4 regions of the Parendozoicomonas sp. 2304DJ65-17 genome follow, and region 2 is predicted to be linked to each of the others. Evidence: predicted binding sites of a transcription regulator. Region 2 holds the regulator's gene; each other region holds the start of a gene.

Region 1 (4,215 bases), on a different contig from region 2:
AGACCATCCATACCTTTCATATTCAGATCGAGAAGAATCAGGTCAGGGTCAAGCTCCGCTGCTTTTTCCAGACCCTGCTGGCCATCACCGGCCTCACCAATCACTTCCAGATCCGGATAATCGTTAATCAACTGTTTCAACCCCCTGCGTAACAGAGGGTGGTCATCTATCAGCAATACTGTTGAACTCATGATTCCAACTCCAGACTCTTTGCCTCAATCGCATCTGCTTCAACCGAATCTGCGCTGAAACTAAGCTGCACTCTTGTACCACCTTGAGGAGAAGGTAAAAGTTGCACTGTGCCACCTAAGCTACTGGCTCTTTCACGAATAATGCTCAATCCATAGTGCCCATGACGCTCAGGGTTATCCCCAATGCCACGACCATTATCGTCTACAGTCACAATAATCTGCTGATCATCACTCAGGTAACAGCTGACCCGGCACACGCTGGCCCGGGCGTGTTGCACAACATTACTCAGAGCTTCCCGAATAATTTGCAGGACATGGACTTCTTTATGGGCATCTACTTGCTGGAAACGTATGCGGTAATCAAGCTCAAAATGGATATCATCCGCTCGCTTGATAAAACCTTCCAGAGTACTTTCTATATTTTCCTTCAGAGACCCTTCTGCCATGGTCAAACGGAATGTGACCAGCAGTTCCCGCAACTGACGATAAGCACTGTTCACACCATCCTGTAATTCATTCACCACAGCCTGCGCCTTGGAAGCATTTTCAACTTCCGGCAGAAGCCGTCTGATACGGGCTATCTGGATTTTTTGATAGGACAGGGACTGGGCAAGAGAATCATGAAGTTCCCTGGCAATAACCGCACGCTCCTCCATCAGCAAAATTCTGCGTTCATGTTCATGCTGTCGGCTCTGACTCAGGGCAGTAGCAAGAATATCCACAAAAACCTGTAACAACTGACGCTCTTCTTCATTTAATGTGCCTTCTGAATCAGGTACCACTCGAAGAAAGCCATAACTGTGTTCATCATTAACCACAGCTACAGGAAAGGTATTACGATCCGGAACCTGCGTTGTTTCCAGTTCCCCACTATTACCACAGCCATCCAAACAGCTCAGGCAACGATCGCCCTCGCACCCTGACGTCTGGCTGGAAGCGTGCTCTACTCGCTGCAACCATTCATGGCCAGAAATTCCTGTCAGGCACAGATAACACCCTTTCAATCCCAGCAGTTTTTGCCAGCGAGCGAGCAGGGTTGTCATATTGGTGCGATCAAAAGGGTTATGTCCAAGGGTCCGCGAAGAGTCGTACAAAAGTTCCAGCGCAGCATTCGAGCGGCTTAACGCCAGCGTCTGGCTTTCAACCTGCTGCTCAAGGCTCTGATAAAGCCTCTGCAACTCTCCAGCCATACCATTAAAGGTCTGGGTTAGCTGGCCAAGTTCACTGGTTCCGGTGTAAGAAAGCTCAACAGAAAAGTTTCCTTTTCGAACACGGTTAGCTGCCCCAACCAACTCTCCCACCGGATCGAGAAGACTGCGCTGGATATCGCGAACCACCAGAACAGAAATAATAAGCAGCGCCGCCAGGGCAACCACCATCGTTGTGTAGAGCCACTTCAGTTTGCTCTCGGTATTTTCCTGAAGGGCATCAACCAGAACATCAATACGATCAACAAAATCAGGAACCGCCTGAATGTAACTATTAAACTCCTGACGCTGCAGCATGGGGCGCATAATCTGTTGCCACTCATGAACGATCTGCAGATACTGAACACCTATCTGGTTATCCCATGTACCAAGAACAGCTAATGCATCCTGCTCAAGACTTTTGTCGTAAACCAAAACCAGAGGCGCAAGGATATCTTCGGTAATAACCTCTGGTACCACCACATGCTCAGCCAGTCGCCAAGACTGCATGCGCAAAGACCCAGCCTCATTGATAGCTGCGGCGTCAGTCTCCATGACTTTCGCATACCACAGAGAAATACTGATCGCGGCTGCGGAAAGTAAAATAATTGAAAATAGAATAAGGAGTAGCTTACGCCTTAACGTCATCTTAAAAATGCCAATTGGGTGCTATCAGGAAAAATTGATACAGATCAATCGCTGATTATTTTTTGCTTTCTACCACCAATGATTCACAAATCACAGTGGCTTGTTGTTATTTCTATATACAGTAACGCTATTGTCAGGATTCTTTGCTTTTTTGCTCTACCACCAAAGAGGTAGATAGTAGGTATCCCCTCTCATTTCGCCTTCTCTGCCCCCCTTTCCCTCATTTTTCACAGTATTACCATGGCCTTGCGTCGTGTAATTACGTTCTCTCAAACAGCCTTAAAAACAAAATATGCAGCAGGCCATCAACCACTCTCGCAGACGATTATTTCGGGCCAACATCAACCCGTGCAATGTCGTGCGTCCTCCATGGAGCTTGCCAGAAGATCAGTTCCTTAATAGCTGTGAACGTTGCAATGACTGCATTATCGCCTGCGAAACCAATCTGCTGAAACGTGGAGACGGTGGTTTTCCCGAGGCTGACTTTTCCAACACAGAATGCACTTTCTGCGAAGCCTGTGTAAACGCCTGTAATCACGGTGCAATCAACAAGAACTCAGAGCAGCCCTGGCAGGTTACAGCTCACATTCAAAACAACTGTCTGGCTCAGAACAAAGTGCACTGTCGCACCTGCGGAGAACAGTGCGAACAGGAAGCCATTCAGTTTCTTCTAGCCCCTGGCGGCATTGCCCTGCCAACCCTCGACAACGAACTTTGCAATGGCTGCGGTGCCTGCGTAGCAAGCTGCCCAGTGTCTGCCATAGCCATGCGCTCTGCCAGTGAGAAAACGTTATGACTCCATCAGCAAACATCATGGATCAGGAAGCCGTTTCAGTATCCGGCCTGGTGGTGCATACCAATCCTGAAAAACTGGCAAATGTAAAAGCCAATCTGAACACCTTAACCGGCGTTGAAGTTCACGCAGCTGCTCCAGAAGGAAAGCTGGTAGTGACTGTAGAAGAACTCCCCGGACAAAAAACGATGGTCGACACCATCACACAAATCAGCCACGTGGAGGGGGTCATTTCCACCGCGCTGGTGTACACGCACAATGATGCCTGGAGTGAAGCATGAAACAGAATCGCCGGGACTTTATAAAGTCCAGCGCGGTCGCCGCCACCGCAGCTGCAGCCGGTATGAGCATGCCGTCGTCTGCAACCAACCTGATTACCAGCAGTAAAGAAACTGAAATCCACTGGGATAAGGCCCCTTGCCGCTTTTGTGGTACCGGCTGTTCCGTACTGGTAGGTACCAAAAATGGTCGTGTTGTAGCGACTCAGGGCGACCCTGAAGCACCGGTTAACAAAGGCCTGAACTGCATCAAGGGTTACTTCCTTGGCAAGATCATGTACGGCGAAGACCGTCTGACTCAGCCTCTGCTGCGGATGAAAAACGGCCAGTTCGACAAGAACGGTGAATTCACTCCCATCACCTGGGATCAGGCCTTTGACATTATGGCCGAGAAGTGGAAGGACGCGATCAAGGACTCCCGCAACTCTGACGAAATGCCTCCAGTTGGTATGTTCGGTTCCGGCCAGTGGACTGTCTGGGAAGGTTATGCTGCTTCCAAGTTGATGAAAGCCGGTTTCCGCACCAACCATATCGACCCTAACGCACGACACTGTATGGCTTCTGCTGTAGGTGGCTTTATGCGTACCTTCGGTATCGACGAGCCAATGGGTTGCTACAACGACTTCGAACACTCAGATGCTTTCGTACTCTGGGGTTCCAACATGGCGGAAATGCACCCGATCCTGTGGTCTCGTATCACTGATCGCGTACTGTCTAACGACCATGTGAAAGTGGCTGTGCTGTCCACCTTTAAGCACCGCTCTTTTGAGCTGGCTGATAACGGCATGATTTTCACGCCACAATCTGACCTGGCCATTGGTAACTACGTATGTAACTACCTGATCCAGAACGATGCTGTTAATAAAGACTTTATTAAAAAGCACACCCACTTCCGCCTAGGTGTAACCGATATCGGTTACGGCCTGCGCCCTGAACACAAACTGGAACAGGAAGCAGCCAACCCTGGTAATGGTGGCTCCAAGGAAATTGGTTTTGAAGAGTTCGCTCAGTTCGTTAGCGAATACACCGTAGAGAAAGCCTCCGAAATTTCCGGTGTTCCAACCAAGAATCTGGAAGAGCTGGCCAAGCTGTACGCTGACCCTAAACGTAAGGTGATG
Region 2 (4,215 bases):
CTGACTGGCCATACTTTTCTGACTTGTGATATGTGCCCCTTGGTATTCCTGCTAAAACGTCGCATTATAGTGATAGGCCGTTTCTGTTGCTGGAAGGCGCGGAAGGTTTGCTAAACTCGGTCAGCCTGTTGTTGATATATGTCACCAGCCGCGCTGATCGTAAACCCTAGAATGCAAAATATAAGAAGTCATAAATCATGTAAGGGGATGCCTGCTCCAGATGTAAGAATAAGGGCATTTCTGTAGTGATAAGTCAGCCAGTCTTAGTTCCATAAGTCAGGAAAGTGCAGAGGGAATCAACCATGAAAGGGGAATATGACCAATTTCGTGAAGTGTTGCTGAGTCGTCAGGCAGAGTTGCAAGCGCGTTTGGATAACATAAAAAAAGATGTTACCCGAAAAGCCAATGCTGACTGGTCTGAGCAGGCTCAGGAACGGGAAAACGATGAGGTAATAGACGCTCTTGGTAATGAGGCCGTCAATGAACTTCATCTTATCCAGAAAGCTCTTGAGCGTATTGACGAGGAAGAGTACACCCTCTGTGTTGACTGTGGTGGGGAAATTCCTTTGGCACGCCTTAAAGTCATGCCTTACACCAACCTGTGTGTGAAATGTGCGGAAGCACGTGGGCAATAACCGCTGAAGCAGCTTGTCATATACCAGAATCTGACTTTCTTAGCTCTGGCTCGTTTCCTTGCCTCGGATCAGGGTGTTGTAGTGGTCGACAAAGTCATCGACAGTACCCTGTGGTTTACTGTGAAAGTTGTTGTGCCAGCAGCGCCCCAACCGTTTGGGGTTATCTTTGAAGTTGGCAGGCAGCGGTTTACCACGGCGAAGATAGATCATTAGTGCAACCGCGGTCGCGTAAGAAAGGTTTGTGGCTAATTCGGCGTGAGGATGCTGAAGAAACTCATGCTGGCTGGCCAGACCTCTCACCTTGCTTGCCAGTTCCGGCTGAGTAGAAAGAAAGTTATCCCAAACATTTCGGTGCATGCGGGGTGTGATCTGGTAGATACCCAGTGCTCGCTGGTTATCCATTTTGAGATGTTCCCCAAGCCCTGACTCCTGGGCTGCCGTCCCCAAAAGTAAATCCTCAGCAGCGGGGCTCCACAGGCCTAAATGTTTTAACGTGGGGCGAATAACCAGTGTGCGCAGTTCCTTGGCACAGATACCCATATCTTTTATCTCTTCCGATGAGAACCGTTGTTGTACCTAAAGGTATAACAGAACTTTCAGAAAGAGACATCGGCAAAATTGAAAGGAAAGTAAACCAGCCCGGTTATTCCAGACTGGTTCGGAGGGGATCAGTAGCTGGTGAGTGCGAAGGAAGCAATGCCTTCTTCTTTCAGCTTGGATGAGCCACCAAGAGCTGGCAGGTCGATAATGGCTGCTGCTTCTACGACTTCTGCTTCCAGGCGATTAACCAGTTTGGTCGCTGCCAGAAGGGTGCCGCCAGTAGCAATAAGATCATCAATCAGAACGATCTTGTCGCCAGCGGAAAGAGAGTCGGTATGAACCTCAAGGGCTGCTTTACCATATTCCAGTGTATATTCCTCGCATATTGTTTCTGCGGGGAGTTTGCCGGGCTTTCTGAAGATAACCAGAGGTAGGTGCAGGGTTGCAGCCAGTGGTGCTCCCAACAAGAATCCCCGGGCATCCAAGGCGCCAATATGGGTGATGCCCTTGTTCCGGTAACGTTCGGCAAACGTTTCGTGAACCATGCCCATGCCTTCGGGAGACTTGAGCAGGGTGGTAATGTCACGGAACATAACACCGGGTTCCGGCCAGTCAGGCACGGCCCGGATCAGGCCGCGCAGACGATCTTCGCTAAATGCAGATTGGTTCATATCACTAACTTACTGAATGTTTACAACCTCAGGACTGTCAGTCAGTTTACCACCTGCGAGGCTACACAGCTCCATTGCGTTGGTAATCTCAATCTCTTTACCGTTGGCATGGATGAGTTCCGCCTTCTGGAAGCGAGTGAAAACACGACTTACAGTTTCTACCGCCAGACCAAGATAGTTGCCCATTTCGTTACGGGACATGGACAGGCGGAAAGACTGTGAGGAGAAACCCCGGCGCCGGAAACGACTGGCCAGGTTGATGAGGAATGTCGCAATACGCTCGTCAGCATTTTTCTTCGACAACAGCAGTTTCATCTGCTGGTCTTCACGAATCTTCTTGCTCATGATCCGCATAAGCTGGCGGCGCAGAGCAGGATGACTGTCGGAGAGCTTTTCGAGCTTATCAAAGGGAATTTCGCAAACCATGGTGGTTTCAATAGCCTGGGCAGACACCGGATAGGTATCTGTATCCAGCCCACTGAGGCCGACCAGTTCACTGGGCAGGTAGAACCCAGTTATCTGCTCTTCACCTTCATTGGTGGATGTGTATGTTTTCAGCGCACCGGAGCGCACTGCGAAAACACTGTGAAATGCATCACCTTCCAGGAACAGATGTTCGCCTTTTTTCAATGGTCTGCCGCGCTTGATGATCTCATCGAGATCATCAATATCTTCTATTTTAAGCGCCAGTGGCAGACACAAAGGACTCAGGCTACAGTCCCTGCAGGCTACTTGGCTGGCATGCCGTACGTTCAGTTTTGGCGCCATATTGAGCCCCTAAGAACCAGATTGGCTGATGTAGAGAGTGAGCCTATTGTATGGGAATACGGGGCTAACTTTAACCCTGTGGCAGATACCTATAATGGTTTTTTTTCTGTTGTTTTTGTTCAAATGATGGTCTCTTGTCATCTTTTTGGTGTCTTTTAGGGTTGCCATTACAAAAAAAATTAAAACCCATCGGAAAAAAAATCGGTCACACATTGCTGTTTATCAATAGAGAACCCGTTTTTCTGCCGAGTTGCCATTCCGTTGCTCCTGATCAATCCCGTTAGTGAATCTGACAGAACCGCCTCCATTCACGAACCTCCTCGTTAGTCTCCGGTCAATAGTGACAAGCATGAACTCACCGGCTTGCCGGGCTTTTTGGGCATGCATGGGAGGCTGGAAGGCCTCATAACGTCTGATCCGGTATGTGCCCGGCGGGCCATTTGTGCTCAAACACAATTATGGGATCAGGTAACACTAGAAAACTATGGAGGTTTTTATGCCAAGTCCATTAATCATTGGCGGTGTTGTTGCAGCAGGAGTAGGTGCACTAACAACTCTGGGTTATTACACTAGGCCCCCTGCGCAGAACTCTGGTCGAACTGTAGAAGTTAGCAACCCTCAGCAGGATGCTGAGATGGGTGGCGGTGATGACACTGCTTCAACTGCTGTTGGTCAGCGTAAAGTCGCAAACGCATTCTATTCTGCTGGTCGTGGAGCTAAAGAAGTATGCTCTATGTTCCTATATGGAATAAGATCCTTTAGTTACCATTACCTGCCATGGATCATTTCCGGGGCTGTCTTCGGTGGAACTGGAGAAGCAGTTTCCAAGAGCGCTTACAATTTTGCAAAAAGCGCTGGTTGCTCTGAGGCGACGACCAAGGCATTGAGTGCTGGTGGTAGCTACAAGGCTGCGGTTAAGGGTGGCTGGTCGGTTGGTCTAGTCCCCATGGGTGTTGATTTCTTGCGTTGGGGTGTAAGAACCGCTACACGTGGTCGCCTGTGTAACTCTGAAACCAATGATCATGAACAGCGGATTACTGAAAACAAGCTTCTGATTGAAGCGGCTAACCGTAAGCTTGAAGATCATGACGAGTACGATGCGCGTATCACCGAGCTGGAAGATGCTTCTAAGCCCCTTCCCCGCAGGACTTAAACAATAAGATAGAATTGTTTAATGCCGTAAATTAAACCCGTTTCGGCGGGTTTAATTCCTCTCCCCTCTGTCAGCTCATCTTGCAGTGTTGTTAGGCATACTAACCATCACGGAACCTCCTACTGTTTTCTCCGGTCGAAAAGGGTAATTCGAGGCTTTCTGCTGGCTATTTCAAGGTCAGAGGTGGCTTATTTAATGGTTCAGGTTTAACAAGGAGTGTTGGACATGAAGGGAGTAAATAGACAGGGAGGAACCCCTCCGCAACAGTCAAACAAAGCGTCCTTTGAGGATGATGCCGATCTTCAGCAAATGCAGGATGTCCGTGATCAGTCGGATCAACTGCTGATCGGCCCGTACCAGCAGGCCAGAGTGATTCCGACCAAGAGGCAGAGCCAGATGTCCATAGTCACATCTCTGGGTAAGGCCTGTTTATCTCTTGTTGGGTATG
Region 3 (4,215 bases), on a different contig from region 2:
ACCGGTGCGCTGACGCAGCTGTTGCACACGGTTGCCACCCAGATCAGGATCGAAACAGGCGGGCATAACAACAAGGTCAGCGTCCTGTACCCGCTCACTCAAAACCCTCGCAAGAATATCCATATCCCGGTCGCCCATTGCGCTGGCCAGCTGCGGGGCGCGCATAGTGTCAGCTGTTGCACCGTGGCCATGTTCAAGGGGCAAATTAATATTGAAATGTTCTACAGCCACCTTGCTGAATGCCGGGTGCTGTTTTAATCCATGCATAGCCAGCTCGGGCATAAAGTCCAGAAAGCCGGTGATATTTACAAATACCACTTTCTGCAAACAACCACCCTCACCGTGGAAACATTCCCAGGGCATAGCTTTTGTGGCTGGCTGGCTTAGCCAAGTAGGGCGAAGGGCACCTGCGGCAGTTATACGCCATTGGTTTTCACGGCAATCGCTGGCCAAACCAAGCTCCAAACCGGCTTCAGCCATTTGCCCGTGGAACCAGTCCAGTGACTGAAAAACCTTTTCACTTCCTACTTTTGCATAGGGATGATCTGGGCACCTTTCAACAAGGCAATCAATCGCATCAAACGGGCGTCGTACAACGGGCTGGCTCGGGATGGAACCCAGTACATCAATTGATCCGGAAGCAAAAGTCAGTGCACTCTCACCACCAGATACAACCGCCACTTTTAAACCAGCTTCGGCACAACGAATACCTGCGGTCAGGCCTGCCAGCCCGCCACCAATCACCAGACATTCATGTTTCATACTTTGTGCTCCTCATCCTGAGTGGCATTCTCTGAAGCGGCATCAACCGCATTTACAGTGTTGGCCGCCTGTTGCCGAAGGCTTCCTAACCCCAACAACCCTTCCTGCACCCAATAACTGAACTCCGCTTCCCGCAAGCCATCCCCCCAAAGTACTGGCCTAACGCCTTTCCAGCGTTCTTCAATAAAATCCTGAAGAGTGTCGAGAGCATCAATCTGATCATTGCGGGATTCTGCCAATAACCCGGCGGTTCGACAGGCGCACATTTCTCCCTGACAGGGGCCCATACCTACACGGGTTCGACGACGAAGGTCTGACAAACTGCGGGCATTCAATTGATCTACGGCGTAAAGAATTTCACCACGGGTCACAACTTCACATTCACAAACGACAGCGTTACACCACTTACTGTCTTCTTTCACAAAATCTTTGGCCCGTTCACCATGGCGGTAAACAGCGGAACCTGCGACTGTTTTTGGCAATGAAGAGTCGGCAAGACTGTAGCCGCCCACCTGAACTTTCTTACCTTTGGTCTTGTCCTGATCAGACAGAAGTGCACCGGGCAAAGGCTTGCTGGCGGTTGAACATTTTTCAGAAACACCAAGATGCTTGGCCGCCATATCGGTAGCCACTTCTGCCATCAGACGATAAGTCATCAGCTTACCGCCGGTGATGGTAATCAAACCTGGCAGTGCATCGGATTCAGCATGATCAATGGCGACCAGCCCCCGGCTGATTGTTCTATCTGAACCGCCAGAGGAAAGAGAAACCAGCGGGCGTACGCCGCAGTAGGCGCGCAATACACGTGTATTCATCATGTCAGGTGCCAGTTTACTGCCTTCTTCCAGCAGTACTCGCACCTCTTCATCGGTCACTTCTAAAGTTTCCAGCTCATTACGGCCAACATGAGTGGATGTTGTGCCAATCACGGAAACGGTATCGCCTGGCACCAGAATGTCAGCATCACCAGGTTTACGGCAACGGTTGATGACCATGCCATTTAAGCGGTGGCCCATAATTAACAACGCACCGCGGGAGTGATACATATCTACAGAGAGATCTGCATATTCCATCACCTCATGGCACCAGGCACCTGTGGCATTAATTACCTGGCGGGCACGAATTTCAAACAATTCACCAGTGCGCTGATCACGGCATTGAATACCCTGCACATGGCCCATGCGAATAATCAGGCCAACGGCTTTGGTATCACTTAATAAGGTGCCGCCATGCTCACGGGCATCCAGAATGTTGGCCGAGGTAATGCGGAACGGATCAATGGTTCCGTCTGGAATTCTTACCGCACCAATCAACGCCGGGTTAACCGAAGGTTCGAGCTGTAATGCCTGCTGCGGTGTTAAAACCTCTGTGGGAATCCCTGCACGAGCACAGCCGTTTATAAAGTCTTGCTGATAATCCAGCCCGTCTTCTGGCAAAGAGATAAACAGGCCATCCGTCTTTTCAATACAATGCCCGGCAATATGTTTAAGGGTTCTGTTTTCTCGAATACATTCCGCCGCCGAATGACTGTCGGTGACAGCGTAGCGAGCACCGGAGTGAAGCAGCCCGTGATTACGTCCTGTGGTACCGCTGGCGATGTCGTTACGCTCAACCAGGATTGAGCGCATTCCCCTGAGACAGCAATCCCGAAAAACGCCCGCTCCCGTTGCGCCGCCGCCGATGATGACAACATCTGTTTCCAGTCGTCTCATAATGATGCACACCAATTCTTACATATCTTGACAATGTTACTGTGTGTGCACTCCTGTTGTTTTGATACAGAACAAACACTAACCACATGCAGGCAAGCCTATGAAATTGTTTAGTATTTCAAGGGATGTACGTGCGAAATGAACATTTCGTCCGTATTAGTTTGATTTTGTTGATTACCATCAACTCACAAAAACTAACAATGGGAATAATAAGCCCCTCTCGTACCGAATTCTGATTTAAAAACAAGCTGTAATGGGGAAAAGGATGAACAGAGAAACGCTATTCGGCGAATGTATTGCCGAAGTTGTTGGCACGGCACTGTTGATTATTTTTGGCGCTGGCGTTGTTGCTGCACTGGTTCTTACAGGGGCCAGCTTTGGCCAGTGGGAAATCAGCATCGTTTGGGGTATGGGCGTATCCATGGCGATTTTTGTGACCGGTGGTATTTCCGGTGCCCATATCAACCCTGCGGTAACTATTGCTCTTGCGGTATTCAAGGGCTTCGAAAAACACAAAATTATTCCTTATATTATTTCCCAGGTTATTGGCGCATTTATCGGTGCAGCACTGGTTTACCTGATGTATCAACCTCTGTTCGCTGAGTTCAATACTGTGAACAACATTGTACCTGGCAGTGTTGATCACCTTGCCACTGCAGGCATTTTCTCTACCTACCCCAACGCTGTTCTGAGCAATGGCCATGCCTTCATGATTGAAGTGTTTATTACTGCCATTCTGATGTGCGGCATTCTTGCACTGGGTGATGACAATAACGGCGCGCCTAAAGGTGCACTGACCGCCGTTCTGATTGGTATTCTGATCGCCGTAATCGGGTGTTCTTTCGGCCCACTGACTGGCTTTGCCATGAACCCAGCCCGTGACTTTGGCCCTAAATTGTTTGCCCTGGTTTCTGAGTGGGGCTCTGTTGCCATGACTGGCGGCCGCGACAATCCTTATTTCTGGGTTCCCATCCTTGGCCCAATCGTTGGTGCCAACCTGGGTGCCTTCATTTACACACGCATTATTGAAAAGCAGCTGGTTCTTCTGAAGGAATGCGGCACTCCTGGTTGCGAGCCTCGCATGGAACAGGAAGGCACCACCTCCGTTGAAGAAGCACTGAACGCTAAGTAATTGCCAGACATTGGTTAATTACTGAACGAAAAGCCATTTATTTCCTTAAATATCTTCACGACAATAAAGCCCTGGAAACGGGGCTTTAAGGACTGAGTCATGACCGACGAAACCAAATACATTCTTTCTCTTGACCAGGGAACTACCAGCAGCCGCGCAATTATCTTCGATCGCAATGGCGGTATTGTTGGTGTGTCCCAGCAGGAGTTTAACCAGCACTACCCTCAGGCTGGCTGGGTTGAGCACGACGCCATGGAGATCTGGGCGACTCAGCGTGGCGTGATGACTGAAGTTCTGGCCAAGACTGATATCAAACCTGAGCAGATTGCCGCTATTGGTATTACCAACCAGCGTGAAACCACTGTGGTGTGGGATAAAAACACTGGCCAGCCTATATACAATGCCATTGTCTGGCAGTGCCGCCGTACCGCAAGCACCTGCGAGCAGTTGAAGCGTGACGGTTTGGAAGACTATGTTCGTGAGAACACTGGTCTGGTGATTGACGCTTACTTCTCCGGCACCAAGGTGGCGTGGATTCTGGATAACGTTGAAGGCGCACGTGAAAAGGCTGAAAAAGGTGAGCTGCTGTTCGGTACTATCGACACCTGG
Region 4 (4,215 bases), on a different contig from region 2:
TGGTTATTTCATAGCCTGGGAGTTGTGCAACCCAGATACCACCAATAGCGAACGTCACCAGTACAACAATGGCAAGAATGCGGGCAATGCCAGATGCACGTTCCTGAACAACGCCAGAGGTTCGCAGATTCAGCCAGCTGGCTCCCTGCATCAGCAGCATGGATAAACTAACCACACCACACAACAGAGCAAATGGGTTGAGCAGGTCAAAGAAGCCAGAGGTGTAAGACACCCTCAGGATATTGTCCAGAGTAAATCCATAGCCCTGAAACAGATTACCAAAGGCCACACCAAAGATTAGGGCTGGAACAACACCGCTGATTACCAAACCAAGGTCACACCATTTCTTCTGATGTTCTTCAACTTTCGCCCGGTATTCAAAGGCAATAGGGCGAAGAATCAGTGCAAACAGAACTACGAGAAGTGCCCAGTAAAAGCCGTTAAAGGCTGTGGCATACACAGTTGGCCAGGCAGCAAATATGGCACCGGCACCGGTAATCAGCCAAACCTGATTACCATCCCAGTGGGGAGCAACAGCATTTACAACAATTCGGCGCTCGGTGTCGTTTTTCCCAAGAATAGTCAGCAGGCCTGCAGAGCCTAAATCGTAGCCATCCATAATGGAGAAGCCGATCAGCAAGATGCCGATCAACAGCCACCAGATAAGCTTTAACATTTCATAATCAAACATGGCGGCCTCCGTCAGTGAGTGCTCATGGCGGTTTCGCCAGAAGAGGTTTGTTCAAAGTGATAACGGCCGGTATGCAGGCTGCTCGGCCCCTGCTTGGCATATTTCACCATCAGGTACATTTCGATCACTGCAAAGATGCCGTAGAAAATAGTGAAGCCAGCAATACTCATATACAGGTCGTTAACTGTGAGATTGGAGGCTGACATCCAGGTAGGCAACATTCCGGCAACAGTCCAGGGCTGACGACCATACTCGGCCACAAACCAGCCAGCTTCGGCAGCAATCCAGGGCAGTGGCAAAGAGAACAAGACAATAGTCAGGAACTTGCGACTCTTGTACTCGGTGCGGCGCGCTGTTTTGTAGAATGCGGCCGCAAATACAAACAACATAATAAAGCCGCAGCCAACCATAATGCGGAAGGCAAAGAACATCGGCCAAACCTGAGGGATAGTATCTTCAGCGGCCATACGAATTTGTTCTGGCGTGGCGTCTACCACATTGTCGGTATAACGCTTAAGCAGCAATCCGTAACCGAGAGTGTCTTGAACAGAAAGGAAGGCTTCACGCTTTTCGGGAGTATCGTTACCAGACTTCAAGTCTTCCAACAGGCGATAGGCTTCTATACCATCGTAAATACGGCGCTCGTTACGATCGATCAGGTCTTTGATACCCATCACTTCTTTATCAAAAGAACGGGTAGCAATAATGCCCATTACCCAGGGAATACGGACAGCGAAGTCGGTTTCCATATTTTCCTGATCCGGCAAACCAATCACTGTGAACGGCGCTGGAGCAGGGTGAGTATCCCATTCTGCTTCGATAGCCGCCAGTTTCACCTGTTGAACATCGCCCAGCTCATAGCCGGACTCATCACCCAGAAGAATTACGGAAAGAATCGATGCCATACCAAAACCGGCAGCTACGGCAAAAGAGCGGCGGGCAAAGCCAATATCACGATTCTTCAGCAGATAGTAAGCGCTGATAGACAGCACAAACATAGAGGCTGTGGTGTAACCGGAAGCGACGGTATGGACAAACTTAACTTGGGCAACCGGGTTAAAGATTACCTCGGCAAAGTTCACCATTTCCATACGCATGGTTTCGAAGTTGAACTCGGCACCAACTGGATTTTGCATCCAGGCATTGGCAATCAGAATCCACAGGGCGGAGAAGTTGGAACCAATCGCAACCAGCCAGGTGCAGCCCAGGTGTTGAACCCGGCTCATACGGTCCCAGCCGAAGAAGAACATGCCAACAAAAGTGGATTCGAGGAAGAAGGCCACAAGTGCTTCAATGGCCAGCGGGGCACCGAAAATATCACCTACATAATGGGAATAGTAAGACCAGTTAGTACCGAACTGGAATTCCATGGTCAGGCCCGTTGCCACACCCAGAGCGAAGTTGATACCAAACAACTTGCCCCAGAAACGGGTCATATCTTTGTAAACCTGCTTGCCAGTCATCACGTAGACCGATTCCATAATGGCCAGCATAAAGCTCATGCCAAGGGTGAGGGGAACAAACAGGAAATGGTAAAGCGCTGTCAGGGCAAATTGCAGCCTCGACAGGTCGACAACGTAGTCTGAGATCATAGGGACACCATGCAGCAGGAAAGGGTGTTCAGTAAGGCCAAAACCGAACGGCAGACTTCATACTACGAAACGCTGCTGTGGTTGGTTCAGGGTATTCCTGTAGCCTTGTGAGTAACCATGCGTAGTATAGGTGGTGGTTGTTTTATGGCCGGTTGATGCAGGTCAATGTTTTCTCGACGGCTTATGATCTTTTCCTATCGGTATATTTAGTTTTTTCTATTAGTTGTTCGCTTCTGGTAGTAACGGTTTGTATTGCTTGTGTTGATGTTAGGGAAATTATGGAACTGGTGTTTTGGAGTTGCCTCAAAAGGGGATGCGTTATGATCCTTGGAGAGCCTGATTATGAAAAAACCTATGATGACCCTGCTTGTAGTGATTTCTCTGATGGGAGCTACCATTTCATTTGGTGACTCATTACGACTCAGAGCGTTGAACAGGGACCCATTTAAGGTCGACTGTAACTACGATATTTACTTCTCTAACGATAATAACGGCTCGGTAATTAAAGCCACGGCAAACTATGTCGCTTCGGGGTATGTAGTGTTTAGTTATTACAACACCTTGAGGGTGAAGCATGAAGCTTACAAAGATTATGACGGTAAAGCCCTGCCTAAATCTGGCAACCGCTTACCTTTAAAGACATATCTGATCAGCTATTTGAAGAAAAGTATCGCTTACCCATATTCAGTTACAAAAATTGTGGATAAGGAAGAAACCGGGTTGGCCATCTGGGATGGAGTTCCTCACGACGGAGCTGATGGTGAGGACAATAATTACCTGAAACCCGGCTCTGTTTATCTGGCACCTGCTGCGCTTGATACTATGAACGATATTACTGTCAGCCATATTGTTCAGCGTTGCGAAAATATCAAAAATCAGAAGTGAGGCAGCTGTTCTGCAAGTAAATCAACCAATACACGAATTTTGGGTGAAAGATGTCTGTTAGGCGGGTAAACCGCCCAGATACCTTCATCCGGTTCCTGAAACTGTTTCAGTAATGGCACCAGCTTTCCTTCTTCAATGGCCTGCTGTACATAATAGTTAGGCAGCTGCACTAACCCTAACCCTCTCACTGCTGCACTCATCAGGCTGTAACCACTGGCGCACTCTAGGGACCCACTGACTTTTATTGACCGAGGCTTGCCACTTTCCAGAAATCTCCAATGCCGCTGACTGCCCACAAGGCAATTGTGCTGGTTTAGTTCTGACAGGGAGTGAGGCGCACCATACTTGCTTATATAAAGAGGTGACGCACAGACATGGCGGGTACGACTGGCCAGTCGTTTGGCTTTCAGGCTGGAATCGGTGAGGTGTCCTAAACGAATGGCAAGATCGTAACCACCTTCTACCAGGTCAACCTGTTGGTTGGTTAAATCACAGATCACCTCAACCTCGGGATAACGCTCCATGTAATCCAGTACCAGCGGCATGATGAACTGTTCGCCATAAGTGACGGGAGCAGTCATACGAATCAGGCCATGAGGCGTATCGGTGACCTGGGAGATTGCTCTTTCAGCGTCTTCCAGCCCATTCAGAGCCAATCGGCAGTGACGGTAATAAAGCGTACCTTCTTCTGTAAGCGACACTTTGCGGGTAGTGCGGTAGAACAGTTGTACACCCAGGCGCTGCTCAAGCAAAGAAACCTGTCGGCTCACCTGCGCGGTTGAAAGATTGAGCGTCTGGCTGGCGCGGGTAAAGCTTCCAGACTCAGCAACTGCGACAAACTCGGAAATACCTGTCCACTGAAGCATAATTATTACATATAGGTAAAAATGAATTACTTTAGAAGGGGATTATCACTCAAAATGAAGTAACTACAATGTAGGGCATCCAAAGCAGTCATCAAGCGTGCTGTTAGAGATCGTTTTTATCGCTCATATATAGGAAGGCAGACCATGTCTGAACAACAGTTTATTAAATCCAAAGCCGCCA

The links. The regulator FNR, encoded in region 2, switches genes on or off when oxygen is low (the NO sensors DNR and NnrR bind a similar motif). The targets are predictions, from matches to a motif close to TTGATNTANATCAA.
Region 1: the regulator FNR is predicted to act here: its motif matches at 2,061-2,074, upstream of napF (ferredoxin-type protein NapF).
Region 3: the regulator FNR is predicted to act here: its motif matches at 2,536-2,549, upstream of glpA (anaerobic glycerol-3-phosphate dehydrogenase subunit A).
Region 4: the regulator FNR is predicted to act here: its motif matches at 2,436-2,449, upstream of ACY2RR_RS22025 (cytochrome ubiquinol oxidase subunit I).

Annotation. Positions count from the first base shown of each region.
Region 1 is NZ_JBYVJV010000002.1:865,649-869,863, reverse strand. It holds gene narL (two-component system response regulator NarL) at 1-191, opposite strand, end outside; gene ACY2RR_RS08910 (ATP-binding protein) at 188-1,933, opposite strand; gene napF (ferredoxin-type protein NapF) at 2,319-2,822, shown strand; gene ACY2RR_RS08900 (chaperone NapD) at 2,840-3,100, shown strand; gene napA (nitrate reductase catalytic subunit NapA) at 3,097-4,215, shown strand, end outside.
Region 2 is NZ_JBYVJV010000018.1:33,244-37,458, forward strand. It holds gene ACY2RR_RS24220 (TraR/DksA family transcriptional regulator) at 303-635, shown strand; gene ACY2RR_RS24225 (hypothetical protein) at 675-1,175, opposite strand; gene ACY2RR_RS24230 (adenine phosphoribosyltransferase) at 1,304-1,846, opposite strand; gene fnr (fumarate/nitrate reduction transcriptional regulator Fnr) at 1,856-2,614, opposite strand; gene ACY2RR_RS24240 (hypothetical protein) at 3,111-3,767, shown strand; gene ACY2RR_RS24245 (hypothetical protein) at 3,993-4,215, shown strand, end outside.
Region 3 is NZ_JBYVJV010000012.1:132,357-136,571, forward strand. It holds gene glpB (glycerol-3-phosphate dehydrogenase subunit GlpB) at 1-762, opposite strand, end outside; gene glpA (anaerobic glycerol-3-phosphate dehydrogenase subunit A) at 759-2,474, opposite strand; gene ACY2RR_RS22295 (MIP/aquaporin family protein) at 2,740-3,606, shown strand; gene glpK (glycerol kinase GlpK) at 3,706-4,215, shown strand, end outside.
Region 4 is NZ_JBYVJV010000012.1:67,701-71,915, reverse strand. It holds gene cydB (cytochrome d ubiquinol oxidase subunit II) at 1-691, opposite strand, end outside; gene ACY2RR_RS22025 (cytochrome ubiquinol oxidase subunit I) at 703-2,283, opposite strand; gene ACY2RR_RS22020 (hypothetical protein) at 2,626-3,168, shown strand; gene ACY2RR_RS22015 (LysR substrate-binding domain-containing protein) at 3,159-4,034, opposite strand; gene ACY2RR_RS22010 (S-(hydroxymethyl)glutathione dehydrogenase/class III alcohol dehydrogenase) at 4,179-4,215, shown strand, end outside.